2 regions of the Mycobacterium sp. IDUB_17 genome follow, and region 1 is predicted to be linked to the other one. Evidence: predicted binding sites of a transcription regulator. Region 1 holds the regulator's gene; the other holds the start of a gene.
The links. Region 1 encodes LexA, which represses DNA repair genes until DNA is damaged. Its sites were predicted from a motif close to CGAACANNTGTTCG; they were not measured.
Positions count from the first base shown of each region.

Region 2: a site for LexA is predicted at 5,777-5,790, ahead of ACZYZ7_RS19910 (error-prone DNA polymerase). Genes of this name have one in related genera too.

Region 1 is NZ_JBVAXS010000001.1:450,568-458,034, forward strand. Features, by position in the region: gene ACZYZ7_RS02280 (LGFP repeat-containing protein) at 178-2,496, shown strand; gene lexA (transcriptional repressor LexA) at 2,549-3,268, opposite strand; gene ACZYZ7_RS02290 (LysM peptidoglycan-binding domain-containing protein) at 3,467-4,003, shown strand; gene nrdR (transcriptional regulator NrdR) at 4,168-4,623, shown strand; gene ACZYZ7_RS02300 (PhzF family phenazine biosynthesis protein) at 4,636-5,322, opposite strand; gene ACZYZ7_RS02305 (alpha/beta fold hydrolase) at 5,391-6,413, opposite strand; gene ACZYZ7_RS02310 (proteasome assembly chaperone family protein) at 6,450-7,467, opposite strand, start outside.
Region 2 is NZ_JBVAXS010000004.1:480,657-488,123, forward strand. Features, by position in the region: gene ACZYZ7_RS19895 (nitroreductase family protein) at 1-490, opposite strand, end outside; gene ACZYZ7_RS19900 (XRE family transcriptional regulator) at 638-1,210, opposite strand; gene ACZYZ7_RS19905 (hypothetical protein) at 1,529-2,467, shown strand; gene ACZYZ7_RS19910 (error-prone DNA polymerase) at 2,479-5,763, opposite strand; gene ACZYZ7_RS19915 (hypothetical protein) at 5,906-6,916, shown strand; gene ACZYZ7_RS19920 (APC family permease) at 7,088-7,467, opposite strand, start outside.

The sequences.
Region 1 (7,467 bases):
AGTCCGAACTACCCCGCCTGACGACCCGAGAAGCCCATATCTGGGTCGTCAGACCCAGATATTGCGGCTTTTTTGGGCATGATCGGCCACGTTCCTTGGTTATCCTCACCTGCTGAAGCAAAGTTGTCGGGGCGGGACATTTCTGAGGAAACTTTGCCGAACGAGCGGGGAGAGCGCATGACTAGGCCTGGAGCGAGGCTGAACGCGGCCGTGTGGCGGTTGGCGGTCGGCCTGCTCGCACTCGTGGTCGCTGCTTTGATGGGGCCGGCGGTGGCGTCGGCCACCCCGGAGTCGGATGCCGACGCGGCGGTCTCCGCCGCCTGGGAGGCGAACGGCGGCGACGGCGGGCCGCTGGGACCGCGCCAAGGCGGCGTCTACGCGGTGGGTTCGGGCTTCGCGCAGAACTTCGCCGGGGGCAAGATGTTCTTCACCCCGGCGACCGGCGCGCATTTCATGCAGGGCGCGATTCTGGAGAAGTACGAGTCGCTGGGCGGCGCAGCCGACGGCGATCTGGGATTCCCCACCATCGACGAGGGCGCCGGGCGTGCCCCGGACAGCCGCAACTCGACGTTGAGCGCGCCGGACAACCCCGTCATCTTCTGGACTCCGGCCACGGGTGCCCGGGTGGTCCGGGGCGCCATCAACGCCGCGTGGGACAAGCTCGGCGGCTCGGCCGGAGTGCTGGGCGTTCCCGCCGACGACGAGACGTTCGACGGCGATGTGAGCTCCCAGAAGTTCACCGGCGGTGAGATCTCCTGGAACCGCAAGACGAAGACGTTCACCACCGTGCCGCCGGAACTGGCCGATCAGCTCGCCGGTCTGGACGTACCGTCGGATCCCGCCGCCGCGATCGCCGCGGCCCGTCGGGCGGCAGGCGGGCCGATGGGCCCGCTGGGAGCCAAGGACGGCGATCAGTACCCGATCGGTGACGGCGGCGTCGGCCAGAACTACGCGGGCGGCAAGATCTTCTACACCCCGGCCACCGGGGCCAATGCCATCACGGGTCAACTGCTGGAGAAGTACGAGAGCGTCGGCGGCCCCGAAGGCGATCTGGGCTTCCCGACCGCCAGCGAGTCCGAGGGCGGGCTGGGCCCGAACAGCCGGATCAGCACCTTCGCCGCGGCCGACAACCCCGTCATCTTCTGGACCCCCGACTACGGCGCGGTGATCGTCCGGGGCGCGATGAAGGCGGCCTGGGACAAGCTGGGCGGGGCGAAGGGCGCACTGGGCGCCCCGATGGCCGACCAGACCGAAGACGGCACCGTCGTCAGCCAGCGGTTCAGCGGGGGAGCGATCTCCTGGGACCGCGATGCCAACAAGTTCACCACCGAGCCCTCGAAACTCGCCTCCGAGTTGAGTGGCCTGCAGGTTCCGGGTGTCGGGCAGCCTCATGCCGGTGGTCCGCAGCCGTCGGGCGCGGATGCGAAGAAGCCGTTCAGCTGGCATTGGAGCTGGTGGTGGCTGATCGCGGTGGTTCCGGTGCTGCTGCTCGCGGGTCTGATCGTGGGGGCGGCACTGTGGCACCGTCGCCGTGCCGGTGGCGATGACGACTTCGACCACGATCCGTTCGACGATGACTACGACGGTGCCGGCGAACCGCAGTATGACGACGGCCGCTACGACGAAGCGCACTACGAATCGCGGGGATACGACCACGACGAGTTCGCCGACGACCGGGGCGCCGATGCGGCGAGCGGGTACCGGCCGAGCACTGCCTACGGTGCCGGTGAAGCCTCGACGGCGCGTTTCGCCGGGCCGGGTGAGGATTCGGCGAGCGGTGTGGCGTCCCCGTTCGACGGCCCGACCGATATCGCGATCCCGGTCAGCCAGTGGGCCGCTCCCCACGGATCGGCCAGTGGCTACGGATCACCGGGCGAGGACGACGAGCCGCCGGAGGATTCCTCACGGCTGGCCGGCCCGGAGGCGGGACAGGGCTTCGACGACTACGACGACGGCTACCAGGACGATGACGACTTCGAAGAGGATGACTTCGACGACGATTTCGAAGAGGACGAGGACCTCGACACCCCCATCGATGCGGACTTCGAGGAAGTCGCCGAGGGTGACGCCGACGACGAGATCGAAGCCGAACTCGCAGACGACGACATGGTGGATACAGGGGCATTCGCAGGTCCGGCCGGCGGCGCACGCGAGGCGCAAGGTTTCGCGGCGTTGAGCGGCCTGGCCGTGCCGAGCGATCAGGACAATGTCGACACGGCGCCGACCCGTGTCATCACCGAGTCCGAGGCATACAGCAGCGAGGCCCACAGCGGGCGACATGCGGCCATCGAACTCGACGAGATCCCCAGTGCCACGGCCATCCACCTACCGCTGGAGGACGCGCGCCGCGCGCCGGAGGGCTACCCCATCAAGGCCGACACGAAGTCCGGCCGTTACTGGGCGCCCGACAGCAGTGAATATGACGACGCGGTGGCCGAAATCTGGTTCGCCAGTGAGGAATTCGCTCGCACCAACGGATTCGTGCGGACGGACTGAATCGAACGGACCCGGCCATCCTTCGGATTCGGCCGGGTCCGATCTCGGTCGGTCAGATCTTGCGGATCACGGTGACGACCTTGCCGAGCACCGCTGCGTCGTTACCCGGGATCGGGTCGTACGCCGGATTGTGGGGCATCAGCCAGACCTGACCGCGGGTCCGCTTGAACGTCTTGACGGTGGCCTCGCCGTCGATCATGGCCGCCACGATCTCCCCGTTGTCGGCCACGCTCTGTTGGCGCACCACCACCCAGTCGCCGTCGCAGATGGCGGCGTCGACCATCGAGTCCCCGACGACCTTGAGCAGGAACAGCGAGCCCTCGCCGACCAGTTCGCGGGGTAGCGGGAAGACATCCTCGACGGCCTGCTCGGCCAGGATGGGACCGCCTGCGGCAATACGCCCAAGCACCGGGACGAACGTCGGCTCGGGAAGCGCGTCGGAGCCGGCCACGTCGGTGGACACCACCGCGGCTGCCGGATCGTCGGCGCCACGCACGTCGACCGCGCGCGGCCGGTTGGGGTCGCGTCGTAGGTAACCCTTGCGTTCCAGGGTGCGCAACTGATGGGCGACCGACGACGTCGAGGTCAGGCCGACCGCGTCGCCGATCTCACGGATGCTGGGCGGGTAGCCGCGACTGGTGACCGACGCCCGGATCACGTCGAGAATTGTCCGTTGCCGGTCGGTGAGGCCGCCCTCGGCCCGGCGTGGGCCCGCGCCGTCCGATCCGGCCGGGCGGTCGGTGCTGCCATCCCTGCTGCGGTCGTCGCTCATGGGGCCGAATGTAGTCGCTGGTCGAGCATTAATCAAACATGTGTTCGACGTGTGTCGCGGGCGTGTCCGCAGGTGGGATGCGCGAGGGCCGTCGCGTGGGCGGTGTGCGGGATTTGTGGCCCGAACTTGTCGGTACCCCGTTCTATCGTTTGGCAACAGTTCGATCACATGTTCTATCCATCGAACACTTGAGCGACTATGTTCGAACACAAGAGCGAATACGTCCCACCGAAAGGCAGTCAGATGGCGATCATCGATATCCCCGCCGATAGCCGTTCCCGCGCTGTTCGGGCCACTCCGCAGTCGCAGTCGCCCCGCGCCCAGTTCGGCGCGGGCGCACCCCGGCCGGTGCGCCGGGTCCAGCGGCCGGCGCCGTCCCGTCCCGCCGGCGGTGCGGTCCGGTACCGCGGAACCGGAGTGCTGATGTCGCGGGCATCTCATCGCAGCCGGCCCATCACGCCGCTGACCACGGTCCTGTTGGCGCTGGTCGCCGCCGGCATCACGGTGTGGCTGGGGTTGGTGGCCCAACTCGGCGGGGTCATGGGGTCCGAGACGCCGACGCCGACCGAACTGGCGGTGGTCCAGGTGAAGTCGGGGGAGACGCTGCAGCAGGTGGCCCGGCGGGTCGCCCCGGATGCCCCGGTGTCCCGGGTCGTCGAGCAGATCCGTGACCTCAACCAGCTCGACTCCGTGGCAGTCGACGCAGGGCAGACGCTGCTCGCCCCGGTTGGCTGAGCAGTGCGATGACCGTTGAATCGTCGTGGCTGCCAGCCACACTGGCCGGCGTCGGCGTGAGCCGCTACACCCCACTGGACCCGGCGGTGAGTCTCCCGTTGGCATCGCGGGTACGCTCAAGGGCGCTCGAGCTAGTTGTCCGGCGGCATGACGAAGGAGCGGTAATGCATTGTCCGTTCTGCCGTCACCCTGATTCGCGTGTGGTCGATTCGCGCGAGACCGATGAAGGGCAGGCCATCCGGCGCCGTCGGTCCTGCCCCGAGTGTGGACGTCGATTCACCACAGTGGAGACAGCTGTGCTGGCCGTGGTGAAGCGCAGCGGGGTGACCGAGCCGTTCAGCCGCGAGAAGGTCGTCCGCGGGGTACGCCGGTCCTGCCAGGGCAGGCAGGTCGATGACGACGCCCTCAACGTATTGGCGCAGAAGGTCGAGGACGCCGTCCGCGGACTCGGCACGCCGGAGATCCCCAGCCACGAGGTCGGTTTGGCGATCCTGGGACCGTTGCGCGAACTGGACGAGGTCGCCTACTTGAGGTTCGCCTCGGTGTATCGGTCGTTTTCGTCAGCCGAGGACTTCGAGCGCGAGATCGAGGCGCTGCGGGCCCACCGCGCCGAGGCGTAGTTCGATCCAGGTTCAGTCCAGTCGGGTGGTGCCATCGCTGACGACGCGGCCGGCCAGGCGAACCCAGCCCTCCGGACTCCAGCGGGTCTCGATCACCGAGCCCTTGCCCTGGATGATCGTCAGATCCCGGCTGAGATAGTCGGTCATGCGTACCGCCGCCGCCCCGGTGGCCTCATCCTCCGGAATGCCCAGGTGCGGCGCGAACGACCTGGAGCGCAAGGTTCCGTTCGCCTCGTCGATCCAGGCCCACAGATAGTTCTCCTCGGCATCGTCGAAGTCGTCGGGGTCGGCGGAGAGCAACTCATCGACAGAGGCCAAGTCATAGATGGCGAACTCCGGAGCCCATTCCGAGCGCGCATTGACGACGGCGCGATCTCCGTCGTACTCGACCTGGAGGATCCCCGCGGGCACTCGCAGGGTGTGGACCGGCAACCCGGTCTCACGCAGCCACCACGACGCGCCGACCGTCGGGTGCCCGGCGAACGGGAGTTCGGTGGCCGGGGTGAAGATGTGGGCGCTGGCCGAGTTACCGCCTGGCTGTGGCAGATCGATGAATATGGTTTCGCTGTAACCCAATTCGGTGGCGATCCGCTGCCGGTCCCCGGGGGCGACGGTGCTGTTGTCGACCACCCCGAGCGGATTGCCGTACTTGCCTTCGGAGTCGGTGAACACTCGTAACACGGTGACGTCGATGGCCATAGATCGATGCTACGTCGCAGCTCACGCTCCCCGGGCGGACCGCCCGGGGCCGATGTGGGTGAGAAGGGTCAGGTGGCGCTGCGCTCGTCGGCGTCCATCGCGTCGAGCACCGCGATCTGGGTGTCGAACGGCCCGGTCATCGCCGATTCGGTCCGCCCGCTGCGCAGCAGGCTGCGGAGCCGGTCCTGGTCGTAGACCGACGGTTCGGTCGTGTCGATGAAGCGTTCGACCACCTCGACGAAGCGGTCGGGATCGTCGTGGAACGGAAAATGCCCGGATCCGGAGAAAATCTCCAACCGGGAACCGGGCATTGCGGCGTGGGCCATCCGGGCGTGGCTGACGGGGATCACCGAGTCGCAGTCGCCCCAGATCAGTTGCACGGGAACGGATTCGGTCAAGTAACAGCGGTCCAGCATGGTGACGACCTGGCCACGCCAGTCCACGACGGCGCGCAGGGTCCGGGCGAACGCCGCCGATGCCGTTGGCTCCGGCAGGTCGGCCAGGATGCGCACCATGTCCGGGATGTCATGCCCGAGGCCGGTTGAGCCCAACACCGCGCCCGCGGCCCGGCCGGCCAGCTGCAATGCCGGCAGCACCAGCGGCAGCCGCAGCAGTGCCAGCGCCTCACTGCCCATCGGCAGGGAGGCAACCCGCAACGCCACGTTGACGTCCTTGGTGACCCCACCGGCGCCGACCAGGATGAGACGGTCGACCAATTGAGGGAACTGATAGGCGAATTGCATCGCCACGCCGCCGCCCAGAGAATGCCCGACCACGGTCACCCGGTCGATGTCGAGCACGCTCAGCAGGTCGCGCATGCCGTTGGCGTACGCCGCCACCGAATAGTCCGCGCGCGGCTTGTCGGAGCTGCCGTGACCGAGAAGATCCGGGGCGATCACGGTGAACCGCTGCGCCAGCGCCGATTGCACGGTGTGCCACGTCGTGGAGTTGTCACCGATGCCGTGGATCAGCAGGATCGCCGGTCCGGATCCGGCCACCCGGAAGGCGCGCCGGTATCCGTGGATGGTGCGGTACTCGAGCGTCGGGGCGAGCTCGCGCACGGACCGCAGATGGGGTTTGCGCTCAGTCATGCTGGTCAACCTCGCTCTCGGCCCGCCACCGGGCTGCTATGAGTGGTTGTCGCCGTTCGGGAATCCGTCGCCGAAGCCATCCCGTCCGTCTTTGTACTTGTCGTCTTTGTACTTGTCACCGGTCTGCTGGGCGAGGAACCGTTCGAACTCGGCTCCCAACTCGTCACCGCTGGGCAGTTCCTCGTCACGCGCCAGCAGGGACCGATTTTCCTGTGCGGCAACGAAAGCATCGTACTGGCGCTCCAACCCGGTCACCACTTGGGCGACCTCGGTGCTGGCCTCTACCTGCTCGTTGATCTTGCTGTACACCTCGGCACCGGCTTCGGACAGTTTCTCCAACGGCAGTTGTAGCGAACCGGTCCGGGCCACTTCGGCGAGCAGTGCCTCGGCCGCGGGCGGATAGGCCGTCTGGGCCAGGTAGTGCGGAACGTGCACGGTGTAACCGACCACCTCGTGGCCGTGCTGAGCCATGCGGAACTCGAGCAGGTTGGACACGCTCGCCGGAACCTGGATCTCCCCGACCCAGGGGGTGTGGTCGGCGATCAGCTCCTTGTCGTTGGAGTGGGCGGTCAGCATCACCGGCCGCGTGTGCGGCACCGCCATCGGAATCGTGCCGAGGCCGATCACCCGCCGTACCCCGAGCTGCTCGGAGAGCAGCCGCACCGCGGTGATGAAACGCTCCCACCTCAGGTCCGGCTCCAGGCCGGCCAGCAGCAGGAACGGCGTGCCCACGCCGTCATGCAACGCGTACAGGTTCAGCTCGGGTTCCTCGTAGCTGGTGAAGTGGTCGGTCTTGAACGTCATCAGCGGCCTGCGGGACCGGTAGTCGAGCAGCTCGTCGATGGCGAAGGACGCGACCAGTTCGGTGTCGAGGGTGTCTTTGAGGTGCTCGGCGGCCAGCCGGATCGCGTGACCGGCGTCGGAGAACCCCTCCAGGGCGTGGATCAGCACCGGGCCGCGGCCATCCGACGACGACAGCTGCGGCGCCGGGAACTCAAGCTCGTACATGCCGCTCTGATCGGGCTGGTAGTGCTGGTCGGGGGTGTCGCTGCTG
Region 2 (7,467 bases), on a different contig from region 1:
GCAACGTCGTCCAGGCCGATCCCAGGCCGCGGGACCGCAGCGCCAGCATGAAGCTCCACACCGCGGGCAGCAGTGACCCCCAGTAGGACGCACCGATACCGGCGGGTGCGCCGTCGGGGCGGCCCTCAAGGCACGGCACCATCAGCACCGGCGCCTTCTCGAAGTTGTCGGTGAGGTACCTGGCGGAGCTCATCACGGCATCCGCCTGGTGATCGCGGATGTCGCCACGCTCGGGCGCGGGCAGGTCGAGGTACGGGTAGGCGTTGGCCCGGTAGATGTCGGCCAGGGCCTTCTTCTTTGCCGGGTCCTCGACGAAAACCCATTGCCAGCCTTGTGCATTCGACCCCGTGGGGGCCTGTAGTGCCAGGTCGAGACACTCCGTGATGACCTCACGCGGCACCGGCTTATCGAAGTCGAGACGTTTGCGCACCGAGCGGGTGGTGGTGAGGAGCTCATCGACGGTCAAATTCAGGGCTGGTTCGGCTGTCATCCCGCGAGAGTACAACCGCGGACCGAAACCAGAGCAGCTCCCCAGCGGTTTGCTGGGGAGCTGCCAATCATCGTGCGCCGCAGTGGAACTCAGCTAACAGATGAGGGTTGCGGGCCGCCGCCTCATCGGCGACGGCGCGCGGGTCGATCAGCCGACGTTATCGGAGACCAGCACGGGGTCCCAGCCGGTGCCCTGCGACTCTTCGGCCGACCCGAAGTCGACCGCGTTCGGCACGGCATGGATGCCGTGATCGTCGCCCGGCAACCCGCCCAGAGCGGCAATGGTGTCGCGGATCTTCGTTGCCTCGGCGTCGGTCGGCGTTGCGCCGGCCTCGAGCTCGTCGAGCAGTCCGTCACGCAGACCGGCGCCGTTGGCCACTTCCTGGGCCGACAGCTTCGCGTGGACTCGGGTGACGTAGATCTGCTGCCCCAGAGAGGATCCCGGCGCCGCGGCGGCATGCGCCATCAGCGAGTCGTACCGCTGACGAACTCCGCTGAGCGCCACGATGACCGCGGGAGAAGGCCGGTTGCTGCTGGCCGCCTCAGCCAGGGAGGCACGCAGCTTGCGCAGGCCGGACAGGACGACGTCGGCGCGCTTGTGGAACTTCTTGTCCTCGGGGAAAGGCAGTGCGTCGATAGCGGCGGAATACATGTGCATCGCCGCCTCCGACAGACTGACGATGACCGCCGAATCACCTTCCAGCGTCGCGTTTTGTCCCATGGGCCCTCAATTCTCCAGCGAAAAGATCAACAGAAAGTGAGCGGCCGGTTGCCGGCCCCGTAGGTCCGATTCACCGCCGCTCGCGGTGAGCACGCCGATGACACTAGCGGTTTCCGAGCGGCCCGTCATCGCTAGGGGCACTTGAAGAATGACGAAAAACAGGGTATGCGAACACGGGTGCCGCCGGCCGGTAGCACCTGCCGCCGAGGATGGCCCTACTCTGAACGCCGGCCCGGTGGCAGGCTTGGCCGATGGGAGGTCGACATGGCCGGACTAACTGAATCGACAAGGGTCGCTGAGTCTTCAGGGGGTGCCCCGTTGAACTACGGCCAGAGCGGTGAAACGACCGAGCCGATGCGGGTGGCTGCGGTGGATCAAGACCCGGCTCCCAAAGCCATGTCGATCGACACCAAGGCCGGCATCGGTTGGCTGGTGTGCGGCGGCCTGGGCAGCCTGGCCGTCATCTGGTACCTGCTGTTCAGCCCGGGCGAGCTCGGCAGCAAGGCCGAGTGGTTCTTCGGTGCCGTCGTCTTCGTCGTCGTGATGGTGACGATGTGGCTGACCCTCACCGTCCAGCGTCAGGCCAAATACGACATCGCCCAGGCCGACGAGCGTCTGCGCCGCGAGCTCGCGGCCGCCGACGAACGCTCGGCGCTGGAACTCGCCCTGACCCAGAAATGGCATCGGGCCCAGATGGAGTCGCAGCAGAAGCTGCACGATGCCGAACTGGTGGCCCAGCGGGAACTGGCCCGGATCGAGCGCAACAACCTGCTCGAACAACTTCAGAAGCAGGCGATGATCGAGGTGTCGCGTGCGATCGGCGCACACACCCGGATGCTCGCCACGTTGTGGACCGAAGGCGCGACGCAACTGCGCAACCCGGACCGCGACGAGCGGGAAACCGCGATGAACGCGCTCTTCGAGCAGATCAGCCAAGTCGTCAGCGACGTTTCGGTCGAGCTGGACAACGCCCACCTGCTCAGCCAGGACGACCGTCTGCAGGATGCGCTGAACCGGGTCAACGACGCGGTGCTGTTGGCCATCCAGGTCGCCGAGGACCTGCACGCCGACGTGGTCGAGGGACGGGCCCCGGAAACCAACCCCATCCCGGCAGTCCAACGCCTGCTGCACGAGCGGGCCACCGCCGCGCGGCGGCTGGCGTGGTCGCTGCTGCGGACCGGGCTTGAGGACAGCACCAGCGCGAGCCCGCCCAGCGTCTCCACCGTCTCCATCGCCTCCAGCGCCGATCCGAGCTGACCGCCGGGGCCTCAGCGGAAGTCTCGCGACCGGGAGCCGACCCTCAGCTCGACCGGGCTCATCCGGTCGGCGATCACGGTGACCGCACCGCTGGCGTTCTGCACGATGCCGCGGACCACCAGTGCCGGCGCCGTCTGCGCCAGCTTGCGGTAACGCGCCCACACCCCGGGCGCACACAGCACGTTGACCATCCCGGTCTCGTCTTCCAGGTTCATGAACGTCACCCCCTGTGCGGTCGCCGGACGCTGCCGGTGAGTTACCGCCCCGGCAACCAGGATCCGGGTTCCGTCGACGACATCCAGCAACCTGTCGGCGGGGATCACGCCCAGCGCGTCGAGGTCGGCGCGCAGGTACTGGGTGGGATAGCTGTCCGGCGAGACACCGGTAGCCCACACGTCGGCGGCCGACAGCTCCAGCGCGCTCATCCCCGGCAGCGGCGGGACATGTGAGGACGAGCCCACCCCCGGCAGCCGGTCCGGCCGCTGGGTGGCCGCCGCACCCGCGGCCCACAGCGCCTCGCGCCGGCTTACCCCGAAACAACCCAGCGCACCGGCGGTGGCCAGCGCCTCGGTCTGGGATACCGACAGCTGCACCCGGTTGGTCAGGTCGATCAGGGTGGTGAACGGCCCGTTGGCATTTCGTTCGTCGACCAGACGCCCCGCCAACTCGTCACCGATGTGGCGGACACTGCCCAACCCCAGCCGCACGTCCATGCCGTGGTTCTCGCATGTCGCGTAGGCCAGGCTGGCGTTGACATCGGGGCCGTGTACCACCACCCCGTGCCTGCGCGCGTCTGCGACCAGCGACTGCGGCGAGTAGAACCCCATCGGCTGGGCCCGCAGCAGTGCCGCGCAGAACGCCGCCGGATGGTGCAGTTTGAACCACGACGAATAGAAGACGAGCGACGCGAAACTCAGCGAATGACTTTCCGGGAAACCGAAATTGGCGAACGCCTCCAGCTTCTCGTAAATCCGCTCGGCCACCTCGCCGGTGATGCCGTGAAGTTCGGCCATGCCGGCGTAGAACCGGCTGCGCAGCCTGCGCATCTTCTCGGTGGAGCGTTTGGAGCCCATCGCCCGGCGCAGCTGGTCGGCCTCGGCCGCGGTGAAACCCGCACAGTCGACCGCCAATTGCATGAGCTGTTCCTGGAACAGCGGGATGCCCAGCGTCTTGCGCAGTGCGGATTCCATGGACGGATGGTCGTAGGTGACGTCCTCCAGACCGTTGCGGCGACGAATATAGGGATGCACCGAGCCACCCTGGATCGGGCCGGGCCGGATCAGCGCCACCTCCACCACCAGGTCGTAGAACTCCCTCGGCTTGAGCCGGGGCAGGGTGGCCATCTGCGCGCGGGACTCCACCTGGAACACCCCGACCGAGTCGGCCTTCTGCAGCATCTCGTAGACCGCCGGTTCGGACAGATCCAGCTTGGCCAGGTCGACGGTGATGCCCTTGTGCTCGGCCAGCAGATCGATCGCATAGTGCAGCGCCGAGAGCATACCGAGGCCCAGCAGGTCGAACTTGACCAAACCGATTGCCGCACAGTCATCTTTGTCCCACTGCAGCACGCTGCGGTTGGCCATGCGGGCCCACTCCACCGGGCACACGTCGGCGATCGGGCGGTCACAGATCACCATGCCGCCCGAGTGGATACCGAGGTGGCGCGGCAGGTTGGCGATCTGGGTGGCCAACTCGATCACCGGCTGCGGAATGTCCTCGGCCTCCGGCGAGTCCGGGCGACCGTTCCACCGGCTGAGCTGCTTGCTCCAGGCGTCCTGCTGTCCCTGGGAGAAACCCAGCGCCCGGGCCATGTCGCGGACCGCGCTGCGGCCGCGATAGGTGATGACGTTGGCCACCTGTGCGGCGTAGTCACGCCCGTAACGCTCGTAGACGTACTGAATGACGTTCTCGCGCAAGTCCGATTCGATGTCGATGTCGATGTCCGGCGGCCCGTCGCGGGCCGGAGACAGGAACCGTTCGAACAACAGCTCGTTGGCGATCGGGTCGACGTTGGTGACCTTCAGTGCGTAGCAGACCGCCGAGTTGGCCGCCGATCCCCTGCCCTGGCACAGGATGTCGTTGTCCCGGCAGAACCGAGTGATGTCGTGCACCACAAGGAAATAGCCGGGGAACTTCAGCTGCTCGATGATGCACAGCTCGTGTTCGATCTGCGCATAGGCCTTTCTCGCGTTGTCCACGGGCCCGTACCGCTCGGCCGCCCCGGCCATCACCAACTCGCGCAGCCAGCTGTCCTCGGTATGCCCGGCCGGGACGTCGAACGGTGGCAGCTGCGGGGCGATGAGCGCCAGCCCGAAGGCGCACTGCTCACCGAGATCGGCTGCGGCCGTCACGATTTCGGTACCGAACAGCCGGGCCATCTCCTCCCCCGACCGCAGGTGGGACCCGCCCAGCGGGGCCAGCCAGCCCGCCGCGGTGTCCATCGAGTTCCTGGCCCGGATCGCCGCCATCGCCATTGCCAGCCGGCCCCGGTCAGGGGCGGCGAAGTGCGCACCCGTGGTGGCAACCACATCGAGGCCGAACCGCGGGGCCAGCCCGGCCAGGACGGCATTGCGTTCGTCGTCACACGGATGGCCGTGATGCGCGAGCTCGATACTGACCCGGCCGGCCCCGAATCGGTCCACCAGGTCGGCCAGGGCGGCCGCGGCGGCTTCCGGCCCACCGCGAGAAAGTGCCTGGCGGACATGGCCTTTACGGCATCCGGTGAGAATGTGCCAGTGCCCACCGGCAGCCTCGGTGAGCCCGTCGAAGTCATAGCGGGGCTTACCCTTCTCACCACCGGCCAGGTGCGCCTTTGCGATCTCGCGGGACAACCTCCGGTAGCCCTCCGGCCCACGGGCCAGTACCAGCAGATGCGGGCCGGGCGGGTCGGGATCCTCGGTGCGGGGAATGTTCCCCAACGACAACTCGGCGCCGAAGACGGTGGCCACGTCCAACTCCCTGGCCGCCTCGGCGAACCGGACCACGCCGTAGAGCCCGTCGTGATCGGTCAGCGCGATCGCCCGCAGGTTCAGCCGGGCCGCCTCCTCGACCAGCTCCTCCGGCGTGCTCGCGCCGTCGAGGAAGCTGTACGCCGAATGTGCGTGCAGTTCGGCGTAACGGACCGATGTCCGCGGCCGGTCGAGTTCCGGCGGCTGATAACTACCGCGCTTACGCGACCAGGCCGGGCTGTCCCCGCCGTCGCCCGCGGGCTCCAACGGCAGTCCGGAACGGCGGGGCTTGCCGGTAAGTACCCGCTCCATCTCCGACCAGCTCGGCGGTCCGTTATGCCAGCCCACCACGTCAGTGTATCGAACATTTGTTCGAGATCCAGTGGGGTGTTTCCATCCTGCCCGAACATGTAGGTCACCTCGTGATGCCGATCACGCCGCCGCCCCCTACGATGCCCGTGGGCTGGGGATCCGCTGTGAAAGGACGGTAATGGCGTCAACGAAGTACATCGGCTATGTCGGTGGTGTCGCGGTCGCGGCGGGAGTCGGGGCGGCGATCGCCGTGGCCGGCCAGGGCACCGCACACGCTGATTCGACGGACGGTGCGTCCAAGGAATCGACCAACAGCAGTACATCGCAGCACGTCAACGCCGGGCCCAAGCGCGGTGAGGCCAAGGCTGGTGACACCAAGCGGGCCAAGCCCCTGTCCACGTTCAAGGACAACATCGACAAGCAGGCCGACAAGATCGAGAAAGCGGCGGCACACGTCAACAAGGCCGTTCAGGCCGCCAAGCCCGCCAAGCCCGTGTCCGTCAAGCCCAAGCCGAAGCTCAGTGCCGACGAGTTCGAGGCCGGCCAGGTCGCCAAGCTCAAGGACCTGTTCAACCCCAAGCAGGCCGCGACTCCCAAGCCTTCGCCCGTGGTGGCAGACCAGCCGGAGACCGAGTCCGTCGCGCAGCCGAAGAGCGGGACCTTGGCCACCCCGAAGCTCGGCGCGGTGCGGACCCAGGCCGATACCGCTGAGGCACGGGCGGATACACCGTGGAACCCCAACCCGTTCCGCGACGACGATCCGGAGCCGACGGACATCCCCGAGCCGATCCTGAATCTCCGGAACGCATTGATGAACACCGCACTTCCCGACGAACTCGACCCGTTCATCAGGGAAGCCACCGAGCAGATCTACCGGGGCAGTCAAATCGTGCCGTGGGTGAACGCGGTGATTCCGATCAGCAAGATTCTGCCAAGCCTGGCGCCCGCCCTCGGCGATGATGCCGCAGCCCGCGATGCACGGCAGACGATCATCAACGAGCTGATCAAGACCACCCCGCCGGGATCGCTCCTGTACTACGGGTACGACATTGCCGTCGACCTGCTCAACGTGGAAGACCAAGGCGCCGACCTCAAGGTGCAGGCCGTCACCACGGTGTGGGATCTGCTCGATCCGTTCGAGCTGGCGCACAACAAAGGCAACTCCGGACTCGGCGGCGCGGCCGGATAGTTCGCGCACGTAGCGTGGTGGCGATTCTTGAGTTGTCTTATTGCGCCACCACGTTACGTACGCGGAAAGTGAGCGTGGCCCCGCCACTGTGCCGCGCAAACAGCGCGATGTGGATCTAAATGACGTGCACTGTCGCTTATTTCACTGAATTCGCCGAACAGGAGAGTATGCCTACTCCACGAGCGACGGTGTGTCGTGCCGCAATGTCTCGCCCCTGAAGAATGCCGGGCTGACCGACCGCCAGACGAACATGAGCACGACGCCGAGCAGCAGGATGCCGAAGCCCATGAAGAACACCAGTCCGATACCGCCGATCGCGGCGCCGCTGCCGCTCTCCGGATCCATGCTCTCCTTGATCGCGAGGACGAACACCCAGGCCAGCACCAGGCCGCCGATCAACGGGAACAGGAACTTGAACAGCACGTTGTGGGCGCTGGTGAACAACTCCCGACGGAAATACCAGACGCAGGCGAACGCCGTGATGCCGTAGTACCAGCAGATCATGATGCCAAGGGCGGCAATGGTATCCAGTAGCGCACTCTCGGACAGCA